One region of the Bariatricus sp. SGI.019 genome, then DNA from elsewhere that is predicted to be linked to it. Evidence: riboswitches for the same ligand, from Rfam matches in the RefSeq annotation. Region 1 holds a riboswitch; each other region holds the start of a gene.
What was found. Region 1 has a riboswitch for cobalamin ahead of ACQRD1_RS09585 (hypothetical protein). Riboswitches for the same ligand answer to the same signal wherever they lie in the genome.
Positions count from the first base shown of each region.

Region 1 (7,627 bases):
ATCGCTTTATCTACCTTTTCTTCGTCCTCCCTGGACAGTATACCAAGTCGGCCCGTATATGGATACCGGCCGGTCGCAACAATATCATGGCACGTCATAAGTTCCGGCTTCATACGTTCCGTCAGCACTACGGCCATACGAGTGGATAATTCCTTATATGATAATGTCTGGAGGAAACTGTTATCAAAAAAAACTTTCCCGCCGATCAGTTTCAGCTGGCGTGTAATACTCTTAAGAATCGTCGATTTTCCAGAGCCGTTGGGCCCGATTAGTGTCACGATCTCTCCCTGATCTATTCCAATATTAATATCATGGATCAGCGGCTTTCCATTATAGCCGACCGTCGTATTCTGCATTTGAAAATAATAATCAGCCATATCTATCTTCCTTTCTCCCGCTTCAACATCATAATAATCACAATCGGAGCCCCCAGTACAGAAGTCACCGTACTGATATTCAGTTCCATTGGTGCAAATGCCATACGTGCAATCAGATCACACAACATACAGAACACCGCCCCGCCCAGAAACGTCGCCGGGATCACCACAAGCGGTCTGGACGTATTCAAAGATTTTCTAACCAGATAAGGAACCGCGATTCCTACGAAAGAAATTGGTCCGGCAAATGCTGTGACGCATGCAGAAAACACACTGGAAAGGAGAATCAGCACCACACGGAACACCTTGATATTCACTCCCATACTCTGTGCATAAGCCTCTCCCAACTGATACGCACCGATCGGCTTTGACAAACAGAAAGTAAATACCAGTGTGATACCAACGACAATCGTTGCAACCTTTACATTACTCCAGCTCATACCTGAAAAACTTCCCTGAGACCAGCCATGCAGATTCACAATATCCGAATCTTCCGCAAAAGTTACGACAAAATCCGTCACTGCCGAGCAGATGTAACCAATCATAATACCTCCCACCAACAGAGATGCCATATGGTGGATCTTTCTTGACAGCATAAGGATAAATCCCGTGGAAATCAGCGATCCGATGAACGCCGCGAAAATCAAAGTATAGGAAGAAAATGATCCCATATATTCCAAAAATATGATCATCGTCAGCGCAACAACCATCTTTGCCCCGGAAGAGATTCCCAGCACATATGGTCCGGCAATCGGATTCGCAAAAAATGTCTGCAGTAAAAATCCTGACAAAGACAGCGCCCCGCCTAATATAGCAGCCATAAGGATTCTTGGCAGCCTGATCTTCCATATGATACTGTATTCCACATCATTTCCGCCATGCTGGAATAGTATATCGAGAATCGTTGGTACAGAGATTCTTACATTCCCTGTATTAATATTCAATACTGTAATTACGCAAAATGCTATTGCCAGAACAATGAAAACCATCGAATATCTGGTCCGTCTTCTAAAATTCTCACTGTGAAAGCTTCCCGTTTCCTGTGCAGTACTAACCTTCTTCTGCATCATTTCCTCACCAAATTCTTTCATATATCCGTCTTCTATGCTTATTGCACTTTATATAAGAATGTCATACCATCCTCACCCTGATCCGTCAGCATCAGATGAATATCCATGATCAGATTCCCAACGATATCGGTTGCCTGATACAGATACTTTCCGGTACACCACACATTTCCATCCTTGACCGCCTTAAAATCTGCAAATAATTCACTTTTTGCCAACAGATCATCGATGCTCGCAATCGGGCTGTCAATCGATGAATTATAGATCAGATAATCCGCCTCTACAGCGGTCGCGTAAAATTCTTCCATCGTAAGATTCACAGCCGCACTGTTATTCTCTGTATTTTCCAGATCATCAAAAATATAACGTCCGCCGGCAATCTCTATCATCGTCGGAATATAATCTTCCGTTTTACGTACAACAACAGAGCCATCCGACTTCACATAGAAAAATGCTACCGTTTTTTCTGTATTCTTAAAATCCTTTAATTCTTCAATGACCTTTGTCTGTTCTTCAAAAAAGGCTTCTGCTTCATCATCTTTATCTACCATCGCCCCATACAACTTGATCCATTCTGTTCTTCCAAGAGGATGTATCTCATAGCTGGAGCGGTCAACAAATACCGGAATGCCAAGATCTTCAATCATCTCTTTTACTTTTGGCGAATGCTGAATCATGGTAGATTCAATCGCAAGATTACATCCTTCGTCAATCATAAGCTCATAATCCGGCTCACTGTATTTGCCTGCAAACAGGATATCACCTGCCTCCATTGCAGCGACCGCATGATCAATATACCACCCTGAAACATCTGTTCCGCTGAGTCTGATTGATCCCAATGCATCAATCGCATCAAACAAAGCCATTGCGGAGGTTGCCGCCAAATATATCTTATCCAAAGGTTTCTGTAATATAACAATATCTTCATCTATTCCTTCCGGAACTTCTCCATCTTCCGGTACAAGCAGATACGTTGCACTGTCATAAACTTCAATCACTTCATAGCCATCATTGTAATAATATACATCGAAGCCCTCTGCATAATCAAGTTCCAGTGTCCGTTCATAAGTAAGCCCGGGAATCTCCAAAGCCTTTTTACTTTCCTCTTTCTGCTCTGTCTGTATCGTCTCTTCTGATTGCCCTGCATCATCAGGTGTCTCTTTACTTTCAGAAGCACATCCAATAATTCCTTCCATCACCATCAGCAAAACCAAAAGCAGACTGATTATTTTCTTCCTGTTTTTTTTCATTTCACCATCTCCATTAACAGAGACGGCCGTTACGCCGTCCCTGTCTCTACCGTATTATTTTTTTGCTGCTACAGCCGCATGAAAAAGCTCTTCTGCTTTCTCTTCACACCCGAAAATGGCTCCATAAACCTTTACCCATTCCTTCTGTGCCAGCTCTTCTTCTTCATCTGCAGAACAATCTATAACCACCGGGATATCAAGAAGCGCATATTTCTCTGCCTGTTCAAAGAAACGCTCTTCCTGTTCTTCTACTGTCAGGTCTTCTTTCTCATCTTCCTGCGGAAGAATGTCAGCCGGAAGAAGGGCAAGATTACATTTACTGCTGATTAATTTCTTAAAGTCCGGTTCCTCATATGTACCTGCAAAGGATATTTCTTCCTTCTCCATCTTATCTGCTATCGCATCAATCTTACAGTCATCTTCCTCACAGGCAACTGCTGCCACCTGATCCAGCATATCCATCTGTTCCAACTGTTCCAGAATATCATCGGAAGCCGCATAGGTCTTATCAACCGGCTGTTGGATCACAACAACTTCTTTATCAAGTCCGGCCGGAATCTCTACACCTTCCGGAACGATCAGATATTTCACAACATTTTCTTTATAAAGCTCTGCTACGATCTCTTCCTGTGTCTGAACATCCAAAGCCGTTTCCTCCGAAGTTTCTGCCGAATCATCATCTTCTACATTCTCTGTCTCGTCTTCTGACTCAACCTTCTTCTTAGAATCTTTCTCTGTCTCTTCGTCCTCTGCATCTTCTCTTACCGTACCTGATACCAGATCAATCTCAAGAAGCGTAATGCCCTGTTCATATTTATAGATCTTAAAGTACTCAGCATAATCCAAAGTCACTTCATCTTCGTATTCTAAACCAAGAATATCCGGTGCCTCTTCGTCCAGTTTCTTGCTGCTTCCCATACCGCTTCCAATAACTGTTTTGTCGTCTGCTTCTCCTGCTGCTGCAAGATATATAAAGATATTGTAAGCAACTTCATGTGCCGTTGACATCGCCGTTGTCATACCAATAATCTGGTTATTTTTATTCAACTCAACCGGAATCGTAAAAACAGAAGTTCCGCCCACAACTGTAGCATAGTATTTATTGCCGTTAGCCTTTACATAACTGTAGTTCGGACTGCTGAATACGATTGTCGCATATGCCTGACCGTTCGTTATTGTAATCTTTGTACAAGAAATGCTTACACGTCCGGTTCCACCCGACCATGTGAAGCTGTCTGGTGTATAGACGCCGTCTTTTAACTTGGTGGTATTGTTCACTTTTCCAGTCGAACCGCTTAAGTCAGACTCATACTTGGATTCGGAATCTGGATTGCTATTATTCTGACTGCCGGAAGAACCGGTGCTGCCGCTGGAACCTGAATTACCAGTGTTGCCAGTATTTCCAGTACTTCCGCCCGGATTTTCTGGATTATCTGTACTTTCTTCTTGTACGCCACAAGGTATACTGCTTGTTCCCCATGAAAAAACCAAAGTACGATCATACCATTTTGAACCCAGTGCCGCTATCTCTATATCTGTATTTAACCCCGATACGGGAATTGTGAATACATATCTTCCATCTGCACCCTCTGTATATTCTATATAATTTTCTGCAGTCTGTGCTTCTTCTGCACTTCCCATATAAAGCTTTGTATATCCAGTTCCGCTTAATGTAATTGCAGCTTGCATTGAACCATTTTCACTACTTAAGGTACAAGCAATGACTTTAAACATTTTATTACTTGAAGTCACGATTATATCATCATATGTTCCATCCGGTAACGTTTTCAGATTATTTACTTCCGGATTAAATACCAGAATACGATCAAACCATTTTTGGCTCTTTTCAGAAAATGCTGCTATCTTTATTTCTGTATTTAACCCTGATACAGGAATTGTGAATACATATTTCCCATCTGCATCTACCGCATAATCTATATAGTCTGTTACCTGCTCTGCTTCCTCTGCAGTTCCCACGTAAAGCTTTGTATATCCAGTTCCACTTAATGTAATTGCGGCCTGCATAGTGCCATTTTCATTAAATAATGTGCAATCTACAACATTAAACATCGTACTGCTGGATTCCACAGCAACATTCTCGTATATTCCATCGGGTATTTTTTCAATCTTTAGATTTTCCGAACTGAATGTCAATTCACGGTCAAACCAGTCACAACTCTTTTTGGAATATGCCGCCACCTTTAACGGTTCATCCAATTTACTCACTGGAATTCTAAATACATATTGCCCCTCTGCATTTTCTGTATAACCTATATATTGTGGCTCTTCTGCACCTGCCGCTTCTTCTTTTGTTCCAATAAAAAGTTTTGTATAAGAGGTTCCACTGAGTGTAATGTCAGCCCACACCTTACCATTCTCACTTGTCATTTTACAAGACACAATGTTAAACATAGAGCTGCTGCTTTCAACAGTCGTACTATATTCCGCACCGCTAATAAGCTCCACTGTCTTGGACGTTTCTTCTGATGCTTCTGCTTCCAATAACATTGGAAGTTGCCTTGTCATTTTCGCAGATTCAAATGTGCCTTCTTCTGCATCCGAATCTATATTTTCTGCTTCTACCTCTTCAGGAATCTCCAGACGTACATCTTTTTCTACATACCATTCATTTTTTTCTGCATAATAAGGCACAATCAATATCTTTTGTCCAAGCTGTTCTTTTTCTACATCAAAAGTAAATGTATAACCGCCCAGGTCATTTTTCTGACCTTCAATCACTGGTTCTTTTACTGTGTCTTCTTTATTTCCAATATAGATCTTATTATAAGTCAGCTTCGCTGTAAAAACGGAAATACTGACCTTCTCACAATTTTCCTTTGCTTCTGACTTAACGACCTTGAATTCTTCCGTGTCATCTTCCACATTTCCCTGGGAATTGGAAGATTGAGATTCCATCGGCTGCTGTACTGTTTCATTTTCCGATGTCTGTCCATTTTCTGCACTTTCTTCAACTTTAGGCACCTCTACAGTCTGCAAAGCTTCAGAAGTATTTCCCTGTCCATCTTCTTCTCCTTCTGCCACTTCTTCTTGCTGTTCATTCTCTGCATTTTCCTGTCCTTGTACATTGGACTCTTCTGCTCGAAGCGAAGTTACAGGCATTACTGCCATAGCCACAGCCAGAAGAAGGGCAAGAAATTTTTTCGTGTTACTTTTCACTTAAATCCTCTCCTTTTGATTATTTTCGGCCTTCTGGGGAAGTGGCCCCTTGTTGGTATTGCAAAGAAAAAGCCTGCTATCATTCCGAAAGCAGACATTCTTCAAGAGCTGTGAAAAACATATTCCCACAACTTTATCTTTATTACATGAAAACACTTTCTTCGGAAGCTATTCACCAACATTTTCAGCAGGTTTCCTGACTTACATATCAACGCTCGGCTGCACCTTCTCACATATAAAATATATGCAATGGCATATCACAGCCTTACTCCTTGCTTACAGTGACCGGATCGCTCAGGACTTGCACCTGATTCCCTTTTACCCCTACAGATGAACATCTGTCTGGCACTGAAAACCCCATATATTTGATATTATCAATCACTACTTCATTGTAGCAGACTTATCAGCCAATTACAATATTTCCCAAAGAAAGTCCTTCCTTTTTCACATTCTCAAAAAATAAGCTGTAGCCATACCAAGGCATAAGAATGGCCCAAATGGAAATGATGTTTTATATCCAACTTTTTTTTGCACCAGAATCCATACTACATAGATTCCTGCGCTAAATACCGCCATTACGAATGCAAGCATCATACACCGCCATCCAAGATACCATCCACAGACAGCCGTGAGTTTGATATCACCGCCGCCGAAGCTTCCCGGAACAATACACGTAATAATGAGAAGCAGTATGCTGATACATAAGACGCCGATTCCTCTCTCCATCAGACTGATTTCTGTGAAAAAAGGGGTTGATGCCAGACCAACCCCTCCAGTTATTATGATTAATTTGTTCGGAATCTTCATTGTCTTCCAATCATTATAGGCTATCATTGCCAATAAACTTAAGAATCCTGCCGCAAATAATATTCTACAGACATTCACCATCCGATCTCTCCTTCTGTTTTTTGTTCTCAGTTGCCTGAATCACAACAGAACATGCAATATCTCCAGTAATGTTCGTAGCCGTTGGAGCCATATCTGTAATCCGGTCGATTCCAGCCACCAGTCCGATACCTTCCAGCGGAAGCCCTACAGACTGCAGAACCATGGAAAGCATGACCATTGCAGACCCTGGGATTCCTGCCGCCCCTATAGACGCAAATGTACACGTCAGCACAATTGTAATCTGCTGCACCAGACTCAGATGAATTCCATATACATTTGCAATAAATAATGCACAGATTCCCTGATAAATAGCAGTTCCGTCCATATTGATCGTAGAACCGAGCGGAATCACAAAAGAACGCACCTCTTCTGTGACACCCAACTGTTCTGCTGATTTCATAGAATATGGCAATGTCGCTGAACTACTTGCTGAAGTAAAAGCAAATACGATTGCTTCTGCTGCTTTTTGAAAGAATTCTTTTGGTCCCACGCCGGAAAATAATTTTACAGAAGATGAATATACAATGATTGCATGCAATATACAAGTACCATAAACTGCCAGAACCACACTGACCAACGGAAGCAGTACTTCTGCCCCATTTTCTGCCACAATCGGTGTAATCAACGCAAATACTGCAACAGGTGTAAACTTCATAATCACTCCGGTAATGGCATACATTGCTTCAGCCAGTGAATCGAATGCTTTGAGAATTGGTTTACCCTTATCTCCAATCATCACAATTCCGCCGCCAATGACAATGGCAAACGCAATAATCTGGAGCATATCTCCATTTGCCAGTGATTGTATCGGATTTGACGGAATAATATTAACTAAGGTATTGATAACTCCCGTACTCTCCGGAATCGT
Region 1 is NZ_JBNPOQ010000013.1:4,858-12,484, reverse strand. It holds gene ACQRD1_RS09600 (ABC transporter ATP-binding protein) at 1-377, opposite strand, end outside; gene ACQRD1_RS09595 (FecCD family ABC transporter permease) at 380-1,444, opposite strand; gene ACQRD1_RS09590 (ABC transporter substrate-binding protein) at 1,486-2,694, opposite strand; gene ACQRD1_RS09585 (hypothetical protein) at 2,749-5,871, opposite strand; cobalamin riboswitch at 6,041-6,239, opposite strand; gene ACQRD1_RS09580 (prepilin peptidase) at 6,316-6,759, opposite strand; gene ACQRD1_RS09575 (dicarboxylate/amino acid:cation symporter) at 6,743-7,627, opposite strand, start outside.

Region 2 (7,627 bases), on a different contig from region 1:
ATCCGGGCAATTCCACTATATGCACCAGCACACAAACCATCATATCCAAGTTCACGTCTGGTACCGACCATACATTTTGTAAGCTTCTCTGGATCCATCAATGCCTCTGGCATTGTATATCCATAGCGGGCAACCGGAAGTGAAAATGCATTCATAATTACGGGAATCCTATCGGCGCCTTTCCCTTCCAAAATTGCCTTTACCGCTTCTCTTTTTCCCATCATAATATTATATCCTCCTATGCTGCCCCAACTAATTTCTTTGCAAATTCAACTGCTTCAATTGCACTTCTGGTATATCCGTCTGCACCAATGCGTTCTGCGAACGCCGGAGATACCGGTGCTCCACCGACCATAATCTTGACCTTATCACGAAGTCCTGCTTCTTTTAACTTCTCAATGACTGTAGCCATGCCCGGCATTGTCGTAGTCATTAACGAAGACATGCACAAGATATCTACATCATTGTCTCTGATATAGTCCACGAATGCATCCAAAGGCACATCTCGTCCCAGATCATGAACATCGAATCCTCCAGTCTCCATCATGATTCTTACCAGATTCTTTCCAATATCATGAGTATCTCCTTCTACAACACCGATTAACACTTTACCAATACTAGTGTCTTCTGTGTCTGGCAGATATTTTTGGAACTCTTCGATTCCAGCATACATTGCATCAGAACATACAATCAGTTCCGGCACAAAGTATTCTCCTTCTTCATACATGGCACTGGCTCTCTTCATTCCATCAACCAGGCCTTCCAGCATACCTTCCTGTGGGTCATAACCACATTCAATATACTCTTTGACCACATCTACAACTTCCTCATCCTCCATATCAAACACACAGTCTGATAATTTCTGCAACAACTCTTCCTTTGCCTGCATCTTGCTTTCCTCCTTGCATTATATAGAAAACAGCTCCCAAATCGCTGTTTCATTCAAATTACATCCTATAATAATAATCTCATCCACTTTCGTCCCTTTGACGGTATCCGAGATATCTGCCACTTCCACAATGGATGGTGTAAAATCAAAATGCAACACTCTTCCACCCCCTGCTTTTACAATTCCTTTGGCACGCAGGACTTTTCCATATTTTTTATCCTTTAATCCATACAACGCCTTCTCTAATTCATGAGCAGTCATTTCTCTGGCATTTTCTATTGACATACTGGAAAATATCTTATCTGCGAAAGCCGGCGACATCATGATCTCTTCCATATCATCTTCCGGATTATTTTCATAATCTTCTGTCATATCCAAAAGCTCTAACAATGCTGCGCCTTCCATCTTACGCCAGTCATCTTCATATATAACAGCATCGGGATTTACCTCTCTTATCTCCGAAATCAATCGATTCTTTTCCTCTTTTGACACCTGTTCCAGATTACTCAATAATATAAGTCCTGCATTTTGAATCTGATCCAGGTAAAACGCACCGAAACCATCTATATAATCTTCAAACTCCGTAATATCTAATATTACAATCAATTTGGTAATTCTAAGATCTATTCCTTCCTTTTCTTTTGCCCGGCCACAGGCCTTTACAACATCTGTAAGTCTTCCCACACCAGAAGGTTCAATAACAATCCGATCCGGATGGAACTGCTCTGCAAGTTCTTTAATCCCTTTTTGGAAATCCAGCGCCAGACTGCAGCAGATACATCCTGCATACAATTCTTTAACCGGAAGATCCTCCTGAATCAATTCTCCATCAAGTCCCACATCCCCAAACTCATTCTCTATGACTACCGTTTTTCCCTTCAGAAGTGGTAGATATTTATTTAAAAAAGTTGTCTTTCCAGCTCCCAAAAAACCTGATACAATCTGTACTTCCATTCACTCACCCCTAAGACATGCTTTATAGCAGAAAAAAACGGTGCAGAAAAAGCAGCGTAAACACACCGCTTTCTCCCCACCGATAAGCTCGTTCATATATAGCAGGTCTCCTGACTTAACTTCTCCCTCTAATCCTGCCTTCCTCTATCCCAGAGTGGTATTCAGGTTATCGTCTGTCATACAGTAGAGCGGGCTGTTCTGGACTCTCACCAGATTTCCTTTTCAATGCCTATGCATCACTATATATGTTACTACTCATATGGTAGCATAAAATATCTTTTCATCCCAATTGATAATTCCAATAGTTTTATAGACAATTCCTATGAATTATATTTCTATCATTCCTTTTGGCATACAGCCTTTTTTCGCCCCTCTTCCGTAGATTGCTGCCGCATTCATGAATGCAATCATATTCTCTTTCGGCGTTCCTACCGGGGTTGTACATCCAGGGCACAGATTATATCCACAAGGATTATCGCCTGCATCTGCAATACATTTTTTTACATGTTCTTCAATATCTTTAACCGTCCCATTTCTCAGTACGTCTACCGGCATTAGATTACCGCTGATAGCAATTCTGTTGCCATAACCCTCTTTCAATTCTTTCAAGCTCTCACAATTATCTACCCAGAATCCTGAAACACCGGCATCAACCACTTCCTGCCACCGGTCTTTTGTATGTCCACAAATATGAATAGACGTTGCTCCCTGAAATTCGTTCAATCTTTTAACAGCCTGTTTCAGATAAGGCACAAAGAATTCATTAAACTGTCTTTTACTTAAAAGATCCCGAGAAGCCATTGGCTCTGATAACATAAACTTAATTCCCAGTTTCTGATTCATATCTCTGCAGCACTTCACAATACAATCTGTGCTATATTGAAGAAGTCGATGTGCACCTTCTTTATTTTTCACTGTTGCTTTTAAGAACGTTTCTGTTCCAATCAGACTGGCAGCTGTTGTAAGTGGACCTGCAAGACCGCTGCCAAGAACCCGTTCTGATCCGAATCTTTCCTGTAGCCGTTCAAACGCTTCAATAATAATGGGGAATCTTCCGTCTTTTTCCACATTCACCAACTCCATGTTCTCCACATCTGAAAAGCTTTTTAATGCCGGTTCTAAAATATAAGACACATTTTGCTTTGGATACTCTAGTTTCGTCCCTAATGCCTCTACCAGTGTTCTTAGTCCTAATCCAATTCCCATATTATCTGCATGGAAATCTTCCGCCAGACGGCTCTCTACCTCTACCATCAAATCTGCCGAAAAATAATATTTACTAATAGGAATTCCATATAAGGGCGGCACAGTCTCACTTGCGCTAAGAGAGGTCGGGATTCTATCTACTTCCTCTCCTTGTGCATAAGCAATTGTACGTTCCTTTGGGGTCATTTCTAATTTGATCAATTCCATTTTTATTCCTCCCTACGCGCCACAAAACAGCATCATAAGCGGCACTGTTACAATTGATATAATCGTCGACATTGCAAATAATTCTGATGCATATATGGCATCTTTTCCGTAACGAAGTGCGAACAGGCTTCCTGTCACTCCCACTGGGCAGGCAGTCGCCAATACAATAACCGTCTTAACCGTATCTTCCACCGAAAACATTTTCAATAGTCCAATTAATAACATCGGCATAATGATTAATTTTACAAAACTCAGCCAATACAACCTTTTTTTTTGAAATGTATGCTTTAAGTCTGCCTGTGCAATATTAATTCCCGCTACCATCATAGCCATCGGCGTATTCATATTTGCAATCATTTCTAACGGTTCCTCAATAATCTTCGGCATCCTGATCTGTATAACAAAACAAATTACGCCCAATACAATCGCAATAATCGTAGGTGATGTGAATACCTTTTTCACTGATTTGAGATTCATTTTCCCAGACATCACAATAATTCCATGCGACCACAATAGGAAATTTGCCAATGCCACATATGCTGTCATATAAAAAACTCCATCTTCGCCAAAAATGGCCTGTGCCATCGGAATTCCAATAAACCCGCAGTTAGAATACATAAGCGCAATGTGTTCCACTGCTGCATAATTTTTCTCCTGTTTGCATACAACTGCCTTACATATACACCATATAATTCCAAATGCAATCACCGACAGCAAAACAGAAATACATAATCCTGATGATAATTCCTTCGTAAAATCTTTTTGAAATGATGTAAATAACAGAATCGGTGTAAAAAGTGTCAGTACAAGATCCGACAATTTTTTGTTAATCTCTTCATCTACAATTCCTGTTTTATAGCCGAATACCCCCACTAATGCGAGAAATACCATAACCAATGTCTTATATAATGTAATCGATGCTAATCCCACAACCTTCCTCCTTTTCACCTTCCCAGGCAAACACACCTGTATTTAACTGGGAAGACGAAAAGGACAGCCAATAACTGTCTGCCCCTTTCCTCCTACCATCATTTAAATTCATTATTCCCAGCATGGAATCTGTGTTCCCTGTTTTTCTGTTTTAAAATACTCAGCCAGGTCATCACACTGAACAACTTCTGCAATCTCTTTTGCCCATTCAGCATCTTTATCTTCTTTTCTTACAGCAAATCCAACAGCATAAGTATCATTATCATCGGACTGGCAAAGATATCCTTCTGCAGAAAGTCCTGCATTTACCATATGACCAGCTGCAAGGCAGATTGCATCAGCATCTCCCAATGACTGTGGAAGCACAGACATCTCAGCTTCAATAAACTTAAAGTTATGAGGATTTTCTTTCACATCGTACATTGTAGGAACTTCAACAGAATCATCCAATGTAATTAATCCTTGCGCTTGAAGCATATTCAGACCACGTGCCTGATTTGTTGCGTCATTACAAAGACCAATAGTTGCTCCATCTGGAAGCTCTTCCACAGAATCCCATTTATTAGAATACATTGCAAATAAAGGATAGAAAGTTTTTGGTTCAATCATAACAAGATCTGTTCCATTTTCTGCATTGTAACTTTCCAGATAAGGGCCATGCTGATACCAGTTCATATCAAGGCTTCCTTCTGCAAGTGCTACATCTGGCTGAATGCTGTCATCAAACACACTTTCTTCCACTGTATATCCAAGAGCTTCAATCTCATCTCTTACAGCTTCCAGCTGATTTACCATATCAGCACGAATTCCAATTTTCACAACTTCTTTCTTTTCTGTAGATTCAGCAGCTGTGTCTTCACTTGAAGACTCTTTGCTTCCGCATCCTGCAAGCATTACTCCTGCCATAGCTATAACAAGAATGGCACTTAATAATCTTTTTTTCATAATTACCTCCTAAAATATTAATATATCTAAAAACAGAATTATTCTGTTATTATTCTGTTTTTATTCCATTATCTTTATTTTAACTTTTTATAAATCCAGTCACCAAAATATTGTATAATTGCAACCAGAACAATTAATATTGCACAAATCGAATACATAATCTGCTGATTAAAATTCTGATAGCCATAAGTAAGCGCCACTGCTCCTAATCCGCCCGCTCCAACGGCTCCTGCCATGGCTGTTGCTCCAAGCAGATTAATAATCGCAAGGCACAATCCAGAAATAATAGATGGTACAGATTCTTTTAACATTACTTTTATAACAATCTGCCATTTTGAAGCTCCAAATGACTGCGCTGCTTCAATTAAAGCAGGATCCACTTCTTTAAAGCTATTTTGAAAAATTCTTGCCATAAATGGTGTACATGCAACGGTAAGTGGAACCAGAGCTGCTGTATCTCCTATAGAACTTCCCACAATCAGTCTTGTAAATGGAATGATAGAAACCATCAAGATAATAAATGGGAAAGAGCGTATTGTATTCACGATAAAATCCAGGATCCTGTTGATTACAACATTTTCATATAATCCACCTTTTTCAGTCACAATTAAGATAACTCCAAATACGAACCCTAAAATTGTTGATATAAAGCCTGAAATCAAAAGCATTTTCAAAGTATCAAAAAATGCCGGGACAATAATCATCTGACAGATTTGTGCAAATGTAAAATTTTTTAATGACATTATTCCTCTTCCTCCTCTTCCTCATCAACGACTTCTAATTCACGCCAGTTAATCTGTTTCTTATCTAAATACTCTGTGATTTTCTCAAAGTGCTCATTATCCACATTGATAACGAAGATTCCCATACTTTCATTTTGATATTCCTGGATTTTCCCATTCAAGATTGGAAATACATATCCTAAATCAGAAGACATCTTTCCAAACAATTCTCCGTCATGAAGATCATTGACCATATGTGCAATCTGAAGGTTATGCCCAGTCTTTGGCAAATTTACTTTTTCTTCACCCAACAGTCTGCGAAGTGACTTTGGCTGTTTAATAAATATATCTTTTACTGTTCCTTCATCTGCAATCTTACCATGTTCCAAAATACAAGCTTTATTGCATGCCTTTCTAACCACTTCCATCTGATGTGTAACAATAACAATTGTAATTCCAATCTTCTGATTAATTTCCATCAAAAGATCCAGTATAGAATTGGTTGTCTTCGGATCTAATGCTGATGTTGCTTCATCACAAAGGAGAATCTGCGGATCCATAGTCAAAGCTCTTGCGATAGCAACCCTCTGCTTCTGACCTCCGCTTAAGTTTCTCGGCTTTGCATTCATCTTATCCGTCAATCCAACTAATTCTAATAATTCTTTTACTTTTTTATCAATTTCCTCTTTTGAATATTTCCAACATTGCATCGGAAGCGCTATATTCTGATATACCGTTTCTCTTTCCAACAAGGAGAAATGCTGAAATATCATTCCTACATGTCTGCGGAATTCTCTCAATTCTTTCTCTTTTAATTGATTAATCTCACATCCATTTACTACAAGGCTTCCTTCCTGATAGGAAGTCAGTCCATTAATACAGCGCAACAATGTCGACTTTCCCGCTCCACTTCGACCAACCAAAGCATAGATATCACCATCTTCAATTGTCAGATTAATATCTTCTAGAACGCTGCTACCATCATCTTCCCATACTTTTTTTAAATTCTTTATTTCAATCAATTTTCTTCCTCCTTGTACAACACTCTTACTATTTTATTGAAATAAGCCTTTAGTTTCATCATCTACAATTCCAATATTTTGTCATTCTATTGTGCATTGCGCACAATTTTACGCATTAATATTTGGTTATATTATTTATATAATCTATATATTCTTCTATTTATTTTTATCATCTATATAAGCTACAATTTCCCAAAGAAAAAAATGCTCACCGAAATGGTGAGCATCCAAATCTATTATATTATTATTTCATACGGAGCATTTCAATAAATGCCGCCATCCTTGTGTTCAACTGTCCAATATCCCCTTGCGAATAATCCGTAACAATATCAAGATATGGAATATGCTTTTCTTCATTGACAAAGTTACGAACACTAATTGATTCCATCTGAACAGAATGACATCCCGACAAAATCATCTCCACAACTCCATCGACTTTAAAGTCATCGATCATCCGGCCTAACAACTCAATACGATTATCATTTGGCGTCATAATCGCACACCCAATATAAAAATACTTTTTTGCGATCGCATCATATACATCCGGATTATTCTCATCTACTAATTTATCAATTACTTTTGCACCTGTACAATTTTCAAAAGCAACAACTACACCGCCATTATTCTCAATTGCTTTCACGACTTTTTTCGAATCTCCACCAATTGGACATCCTGTTATCAGTATTCTTGGACGATGTTCCTTCTTTGGTTTCTCTTCATACTCTTCCAGGATCTGATTCGTCAAAGCGTCC
Region 2 is NZ_JBNPOQ010000001.1:36,811-44,437, forward strand. It holds gene ACQRD1_RS00185 (uroporphyrinogen decarboxylase family protein) at 1-224, opposite strand, end outside; gene ACQRD1_RS00190 (corrinoid protein) at 239-889, opposite strand; gene ACQRD1_RS00195 (CobW family GTP-binding protein) at 908-1,843, opposite strand; cobalamin riboswitch at 1,927-2,102, opposite strand; gene ACQRD1_RS00200 (uroporphyrinogen decarboxylase family protein) at 2,171-3,256, opposite strand; gene ACQRD1_RS00205 (AEC family transporter) at 3,269-4,186, opposite strand; gene ACQRD1_RS00210 (MetQ/NlpA family ABC transporter substrate-binding protein) at 4,298-5,131, opposite strand; gene ACQRD1_RS00215 (methionine ABC transporter permease) at 5,206-5,874, opposite strand; gene ACQRD1_RS00220 (methionine ABC transporter ATP-binding protein) at 5,874-6,875, opposite strand; gene ACQRD1_RS00225 (double-cubane-cluster-containing anaerobic reductase) at 7,120-7,627, opposite strand, start outside.
Region 2: it holds a riboswitch for cobalamin, as region 1 does, so the genes downstream of both, ACQRD1_RS00195 (CobW family GTP-binding protein) here and ACQRD1_RS09585 (hypothetical protein) in region 1, are expected to answer to the same signal.

Region 3 (7,627 bases), on a different contig from region 1:
CCATCTGCTCCGATCTCATCTGCATATTTCTGAGAAATCGGACTTCCACCAACCATAATCTTGAACTGATCACGGATCCCACGCTCTTTTAACTTATCTATAACGGTCTTCATACCAATCATGGTAGTTGTCATCAGTGTTGACATACAGATAATAGAAGCACCTACTTCCACTGCCTTATCTACAAAATTATCTAACGGGACATCTCTTCCTAAATCATACATTTCAAACCCTGCTGTGTCCAGCATAATCTTTACAAGATTCTTACCGATATCATGGGTATCTCCTTCTACTACACCGATAACAACTTTTGGTTTTTCTACACCGGTATCATCCGCAGGAAGATGCGGACGAAGCACGTCTAATCCTGCATACATTGCATCAGAACAGAGCAATACATCCGTAACGAAATATTCTTCTGCATCGTACAAATCACTCGCCTTATTCATTCCATCTACAAGTCCATCCATAATACCATCAAACGCTGGGTATCCTGCTTCCAGATATTCATTCGCAACATCTACGACCTCTTCGTCCTCCATTTCAACTACACATTCAGATAACGCTTCCAGTAATTCCTCTTTTGATCTTGCCATGATCATTTCCTCCTAAAACTTATTAATCAAGATTAACATCTATTGATTCTATAAACTACCTCTTAATCTTCTTGCAATCCTTTCGGCAGACATCCTATTTTCGCACCACGCCCATATTTTCTTGCTGCATAGATAAGAGCTTCCATATTCTCTTTAGATGTACCAAACGGCGTCTGACATCCGACGTTAAGCTGGAATCCTTTTGGACTGTCTCCTGCCTTTTCAATACATTCTTTACAGGACGCAATCACCTCATCAATCGTACCATTTAACATAACATCTACTGGCGGTACATTTCCCATTAACATCACTTTATCTCCAATCGCTTCTTTTGCCTCAGCAAGATCTTCGCAATTATCTATACTAAATGCACATACTCCACTATTTGCAATGTCGTTCCAGATTGGTTTCGTTTTTCCACAAATATGGATCATAGGCGGCTGTCCTGTTATTTCATAAAGTCCATCAATCATCTCTTTCAAATATGGATAAGAAAACTCATCGAACTGCTTTTTACTCAAAATATCCGAGCAGGTTACCGGATCAGATATAAATACAGAACATGGCCCAAATTCTTTGCAAAATGCTTCTACCCATTTTAATGAACATTCATTGGAAAGTTTCAAAAGCTTTTTCAGCATTTCCGGATTTTTTCTGGTATCTCTTAACATTAAATCCACCGGCCTGATCGCAGCTGCACATGACACTGGCCCTGTCACACCTGTGCTGATTGGATATTCGGGTAATCGTTTTTTTAATTCTTTTGCCATATCAAGCATTGGGGTAAGAACGGGATTGTCATATGGGTCCACTACTTTTAATTTATCAAAATCTGCATAATCCATAAGGACATGTTCTTCGATTCGAGGCACTCCGTATTCTGGTGTGAAAAGTTTCGATCCAAGTGCTACTCCAATGGTTCTTAAATCCGGCCCAACTCCAAATCCAAAATTGTTATATGTCACATCCTTCTCCCTGATGACCTTTGTCATAACTTCCGGATCTTCGCTCATTTGTTTCGTTGAATATCCCATCAGATCGGCAATCGCCATCTCTGGGGCAAGAATTCCATATGGAATGCAGTCCACTTCCTCCCCTTTCATGTATGCTGCCATACGTTCAGAAGGTGTCATCTCTTCTTTCTGTTCATTCATCAACTTTTTCAGCTCTTGATAATCCATTTTTTACCTCCTAAAATAAAATACGGTACGAAAAAACAGCGTAAACACTGCCTTTCCCCACCGAAATCTCCTGAAAATATATAGCAGGTCTCCTGACTCGACTTCATCCTCTGGATTTCCTTCCCCAAAAGTAAAACATCTTGAGTGGTCAATAAAACCATCGTCCGTCACACAGTAGAGCGGGCTGCTCCGGACTCTCACCGAATTCCCTTTTCAACAATTCTCATTGTCACTATATACGTTTACATTTCAAGTTTATCATGTGAATTAACATTTTCCAAATCGGTTATTTCTATAATAAAAGTCTTATATAGATAGTTTCTATTCTACGGGTTTTTCATCTCTAAATGATTCATTCACTTTATGTATTCGTTCTGACAAACTATAATACAGATAAATATATTACAGGAAACGCTGCTTGAAAAAGAATAACATCAGAGAGGAGCTTCGCACACCAACAGATCTGGTCGGATGCGAGGCTCCCCTTTTATGTATATTTTTATCCTAATTTTGTCAATTGTTCTAATATCTCTAATGACTTAAATCTTTTTCCTACGTAAGTTTCCAGATATCTTCCGGTCACTTTTCCCAGTTCCCAAAGCACTTCATCAGATACGGTAAAGGTATATAGTTTTTCCACCGGCGTTCCCACAATATATTGAAGCGTATAGATTGTAGAGGGATTCAGCACCATTCCATCCGAAACATCTCTTCTGCATCTGTCACAGAGCAGACCTCCACGTCTAACACTGAACACCATTGGTCTTTCTCTGTCCCCGCATCCTACACACTGGAATACCTGTGGTCCTTCTCCATTGATACTGACCGTTTTCAGCTCATAGATATACCGAATCAGCCGGTTTGGTATATGGGGATTTACAAGCGCCCGAAGAGTCTGATACAAAAGCTTTAATAGCTGAGTCTCATCGTTAGCTTCTCTTGCATAATAATTGGCCAGCTCCATAAAATAGAATCCGTAATATGCCCCTTCAACATCCATACGCAGCTCCTGAAAGTAATTGGAAATAGAGGCCGACACCAATGTATATGATGTCCGCCCCTCATAAACTGTAAATTCTCCGAAGGAAAATGGACTCGTTACTCCCATCAGTGCACTGTTAGGCCTTCTTGCGCCGCGGGCAAATGCTGCAATCTTCCCTCGTTCTTTTGTCAGAATTACCACTCGTCTGTCATATTCGCCGACAGGAGCTGCCTGCAGGACCAGGCCTGTCACTGTAATCTGATTCACCGTTTATTCCACCTTCATGGTCTTTTATTATCTGTTTACAAATCTGCATTCCCTTATAGCAAAGATAATCTGTCACTTTTCCCGTCTCCAGAAAACGCTCCCAGTACTCTTCTTCCATGAAATCACCTCATCCTCTGTTGATAGGATTAGGTTCTCCCAGAAAAGGCTGATTTTATTCTTCATCCCGATATCCAAAATTTTTCATTAGATATTCGCTGTCTCGCCAGTCCTTCTTTACCTTAACCCAGAGTTTCAGATTCACTTGACAATCCAGCATTTTCTCAATCTCATAGCGGGCTGTGCTGCCAATCTTTTTCAACATATTTCCTTGTTTTCCAATAATTATCCCCTTGTGGGAGTCTCTCTCACAGATGATGGTCGCATTAATATGCATTACCTTCTTCTGCATCTTCATCTGGTCAATTGCCACCGCAATTCCATGTGGAATCTCATCCTGCAGACAATGAAGTGCTTTTTCGCGAATCAGCTCTGCTACGATCTGACGCTCCGGCTGATCAGTAATGGTATCCTCATCATAAAACTGTGGTCCATAAGGAAGATACTTCATGATCACTCGTATCAACTCATCCGTATTATCCCCGTTTCTTGCAGACACCGGAACAATTTCCGCAAAATCGCAGACATCCTTATACGCTGCAATTGCCGGCAATACCTCTTCCTTCTTCACACTGTCAATCTTATTAATAACCAGAATAATTGGGGTATGAACTCTCTGAAGCTGCTTGGCAATGTGCTGCTCACCTGCACCGATGAACGTCGTTGGCTCCACAAGCCACAACACCACATCCACCTCATTCAACGTCCGCTCTGCCACATTCACCATATATTCTCCAAGTTTATTCTTCGCCTTGTGGATACCCGGCGTATCCACAAACACGATCTGCCCCTCCTCCGTTGTCAGCACCGTCTGGATACGATTTCTCGTCGTCTGCGGCTTATTAGAAGTAATGGCAATTTTTTGTCCTATCAGACAATTCATCAACGTAGATTTCCCCACATTTGGGCGTCCGATCAAAGTAACAAATCCCGATTTATAATCTTTTCTCATAAAAACTCCTTAAATGGGGACGTAGTATTCTTTCAATTTACTACGTCCCCTGTTAAAAACTTGTCACAGTTTTAAACAGTTCTTTATTTTCTTCTATTTTGTCTTCGCTTCCAACTACGCACAGTTGATCTGCCTTCAATACGGCCTCTACAACTCGGTAAAGGGCGCGGATATCATCTTGTGTTGCATCTAGAATCTGACTGCGTTCTTCGCGGATCATGTCTGCGCTTACTTTATTCATGTAGAGGTTCATGGATCGTTCGCCTTTGGTTGCGGGTGTCATAGGCTGATCAATATTGCTGATGGTTCCGATGATGTATTTGGTCATGTCTCTGTCGCTTACGGTGAAGTTCTTCAGGTAATCTACAATTCCTTCGTATACTTCTATGGTGCGCTTCAGATTTGGATCACGGTAGGAAACGAAATAACCTTCTCCTATGCGGTTGAAATTGCTCATGCATCCATATGCTCCGCCTTTTACACGGATATTCTGCCAGAGATAATCGTAGCTTAGGATTACCTTCAGAATCTGAAGTGCTCCGGTATATGCAGCTCCATTATCGATGAAGTTACCGGTTCGTGCCACATACTGTACTTTTGATGCTGTTTTGAATCCTTCGTTCTTCTTTTCGCAATGGATGATGCATGGTGTCTCTTCTGGAACTTCTTTGTAAAGTCTTTCGGAAAGATTGGCAATCATCTTCTCTAATCCGTCCATTCCTTCTTTTGAAGCAGTATAACTGATCATCATGTTATCCGGACGGAATAGTTTCTTGGTAAGATTGATAAGTGTTGCTGTTATTGATTCTTTTTCTTCCTCGAAATGCTCTGACAGATCCACTATCTTCTGGTAAAAATCTATGCCATTTGTCATATCCTTGAATTTTGCGGACGGAGAAGCATAGGACAATGCCCGAAGCGCCGCTGTTGTATGCCCGGATGACTGGAATTTCATAGAGAGCCTTGACTTGGTCATTGCCAGGATTTCTTTGATTCGTTTCGTATCATTTAACTTGGAAGCAGTCAGAATCTCCCCCATCATCTCAAATGTTTTTTCAAGCTTTGGATAAAGTGCTTTTCCCTTGATTTCAAATGTTGCTTTAAATACCTTCTCCCTTATATTGGTAACATCGTTATAAAGCTCCAGTGATGTTCCAATTCCTCCGGTATGCATATTAATCTCATTAAAAAGTTCCCCGTATCCGTAATTCTCTGTATCAATGATTCCTAACACAGACTGCAAGATTCCAACATAAGGAAGTTCTTCTGCACTGACTCCTGACAGGTCGAACATCACATCTACATAGCCAATTCCATTTGTCTCAATTTCATGAAATACGACCGGAACTCCTGCCAAATTCATCTCTTCATTAAAAATCGGATCAATTTCTCTGGAAATATCTTCTCGATTTAAAACCGGGATCCGTTCCAGCGCTTCTTCACTCTCTGGTTCTGACTGGTATTCTTCCAGCTTCTTTGTCCGAGAAACCATTTCTCTGATTTCCTCATCGCCAAGGCTGGCTTTATATTCTTGTAATTTTGCATCCAGCTCAGCATCCATGCGGGCAGTACGCCCCTTCTCAGGTTTCACAATAACAATCGCACCATGAGTATTATCCAGCAGATATTTCTGGATCAAGTCCTCATAATAGCGAGTTCCCACCTGTTTTTTCAGGAACGCAAATGTATCCAATGCCTCGATATGAATGAATGGTTTGTCATCATCATATAGCCAGCTATCCATTATCTGAAGTCCATACATCAATCCCTTCGGATAATTTCCAAAATCAGCTTCTCTGTAACGGAACTCATGATAATTAATTCCCGCCTCAAGTGCTTTCTGATCCATCCCATTTTTCACAATGTCCGTCAGCACATTCTCGATAACTTCAATAAACTTATCCTTCTGATCTGCATCTGCATTCTTAGCTATTACAGAGAAAATCGGCTGATAGATTCCATTATCATAAGATCCCATAATATCCTGTCCAATTCCAGCATCCGTAAGAGCTGTCTTCAATGGCGCACCTGGCGCAGATAACAATGCGTAATCCAGAATTTCAAACGCCAGATACAATTCTCGATCTAGACTTGTACCAATTACCTTATTATAAGAAAGGTACGTATTTTCGTCTTCTGATTCATCGCTTGCTATGGAATATGGCATCTCCAATTCCTTCATTTCTGAAAAAGCTTCTTGCAAATGAATCTCTGAATCTACTACTTTTTTCTCATAATGACAAAGATATTCCCGATCCAGCCAGCATAGCTTTTCTTCCATATCCATATCTCCATAAAGATATATATAGCTGTTGGACGGATGATAATAAGTCCTGTGAAAATCCAGGAACTGTTCATAGGTCAGCTCCGGGATGACCTCCGGATCTCCACCGGATTCATTTGCATAGGATGTATCTGGAAATAATGTGTTCAGAACCACTCGGTCAAGCACACCTTCCGGTGAAGAGAATGCCCCCTTCATCTCATTATAGACCACTCCATTATAACTTAATTTGTCATCTGCAGAATCCAGTTTGTAGCTCCAGCCTTCCTGACGGAATGTCTCTTCATGCTCATAGATATTCGGATACAGTACCGCATCCATATATACATGCATGAGATTCTGGAAATCCTTATCGTTACAGCTTGCCACTGGGTACACTGTTTTATCCGGATAAGTCATTGCATTTAAAAATGTATTGAGCGACCCTTTCACTAATTCTACAAATGGATCCTTGGCCGGGAAGTTCTTTGATCCGCACAGCACAGAATGTTCCATGATATGTGGCACTCCGGTACTGTCACTGGGCGGAGTACGAAAACCGATACTAAACACCTTGTTCTCATCGTCATTTTCTATCAGAAGAACTCTTGCGCCACTCTTCTTGTGCCTCATCAAATAACCTTTAGACTGAATTCCCTTCAATTCTTCTTCCTTGATCAAGTCATATGTCTTCAAATCTCTGATGCTCATAAGATTTTGTTATCTCCTTTCTTCCGGTGTCATCACGACTACACCTATAGCATTATAACATCTTTTTTTCAATGGTTGAACCCTGTTTTATACTTTTGCCTATACAGAGTATTTTATCCAATTTAATCCCAGGTTACAAGCAGATTAGGAAAGGATTTTCATTAACAAAAAAACAGAAGTCTCTTTCGAAACTTCTGTTTTTTATCGACATTTTTATTTATCTGCGGTAACTTTACGAATCACCATCAATGTTCCAACCATTAAAACAATTCCAATTGGCAGACAGATAAATGCATTCTGTACAAATCCGGCAATTACATAAGTAACAAATGATACTGCTGCTGCCGTAATCGCATATGGAAGCTGTGTAGATACATGGTTAACATGATTACACTGCGCTCCGGCCGAAGCCATGATCGTCGTATCAGAAATCGGCGAACAATGGTCACCACATACAGCACCTGCCATACATGCAGAGATAGAGATAATCATCATCGTCTCATTTGTTCCAGAAAATACTGCAACTACGATCGGAATCAGGATACCGAAGGTCCCCCA
Region 3 is NZ_JBNPOQ010000008.1:6,824-14,450, forward strand. It holds gene ACQRD1_RS06455 (corrinoid protein) at 1-596, opposite strand, end outside; gene ACQRD1_RS06460 (uroporphyrinogen decarboxylase family protein) at 659-1,777, opposite strand; cobalamin riboswitch at 1,843-2,029, opposite strand; gene recO (DNA repair protein RecO) at 2,277-3,026, opposite strand; gene ACQRD1_RS06470 (hypothetical protein) at 2,968-3,144, opposite strand; gene era (GTPase Era) at 3,199-4,095, opposite strand; gene ACQRD1_RS06480 (insulinase family protein) at 4,148-7,069, opposite strand; gene ACQRD1_RS06485 (Na+/H+ antiporter NhaC family protein) at 7,283-7,627, opposite strand, start outside.
Region 3: it holds a riboswitch for cobalamin, as region 1 does, so the genes downstream of both, ACQRD1_RS06460 (uroporphyrinogen decarboxylase family protein) here and ACQRD1_RS09585 (hypothetical protein) in region 1, are expected to answer to the same signal.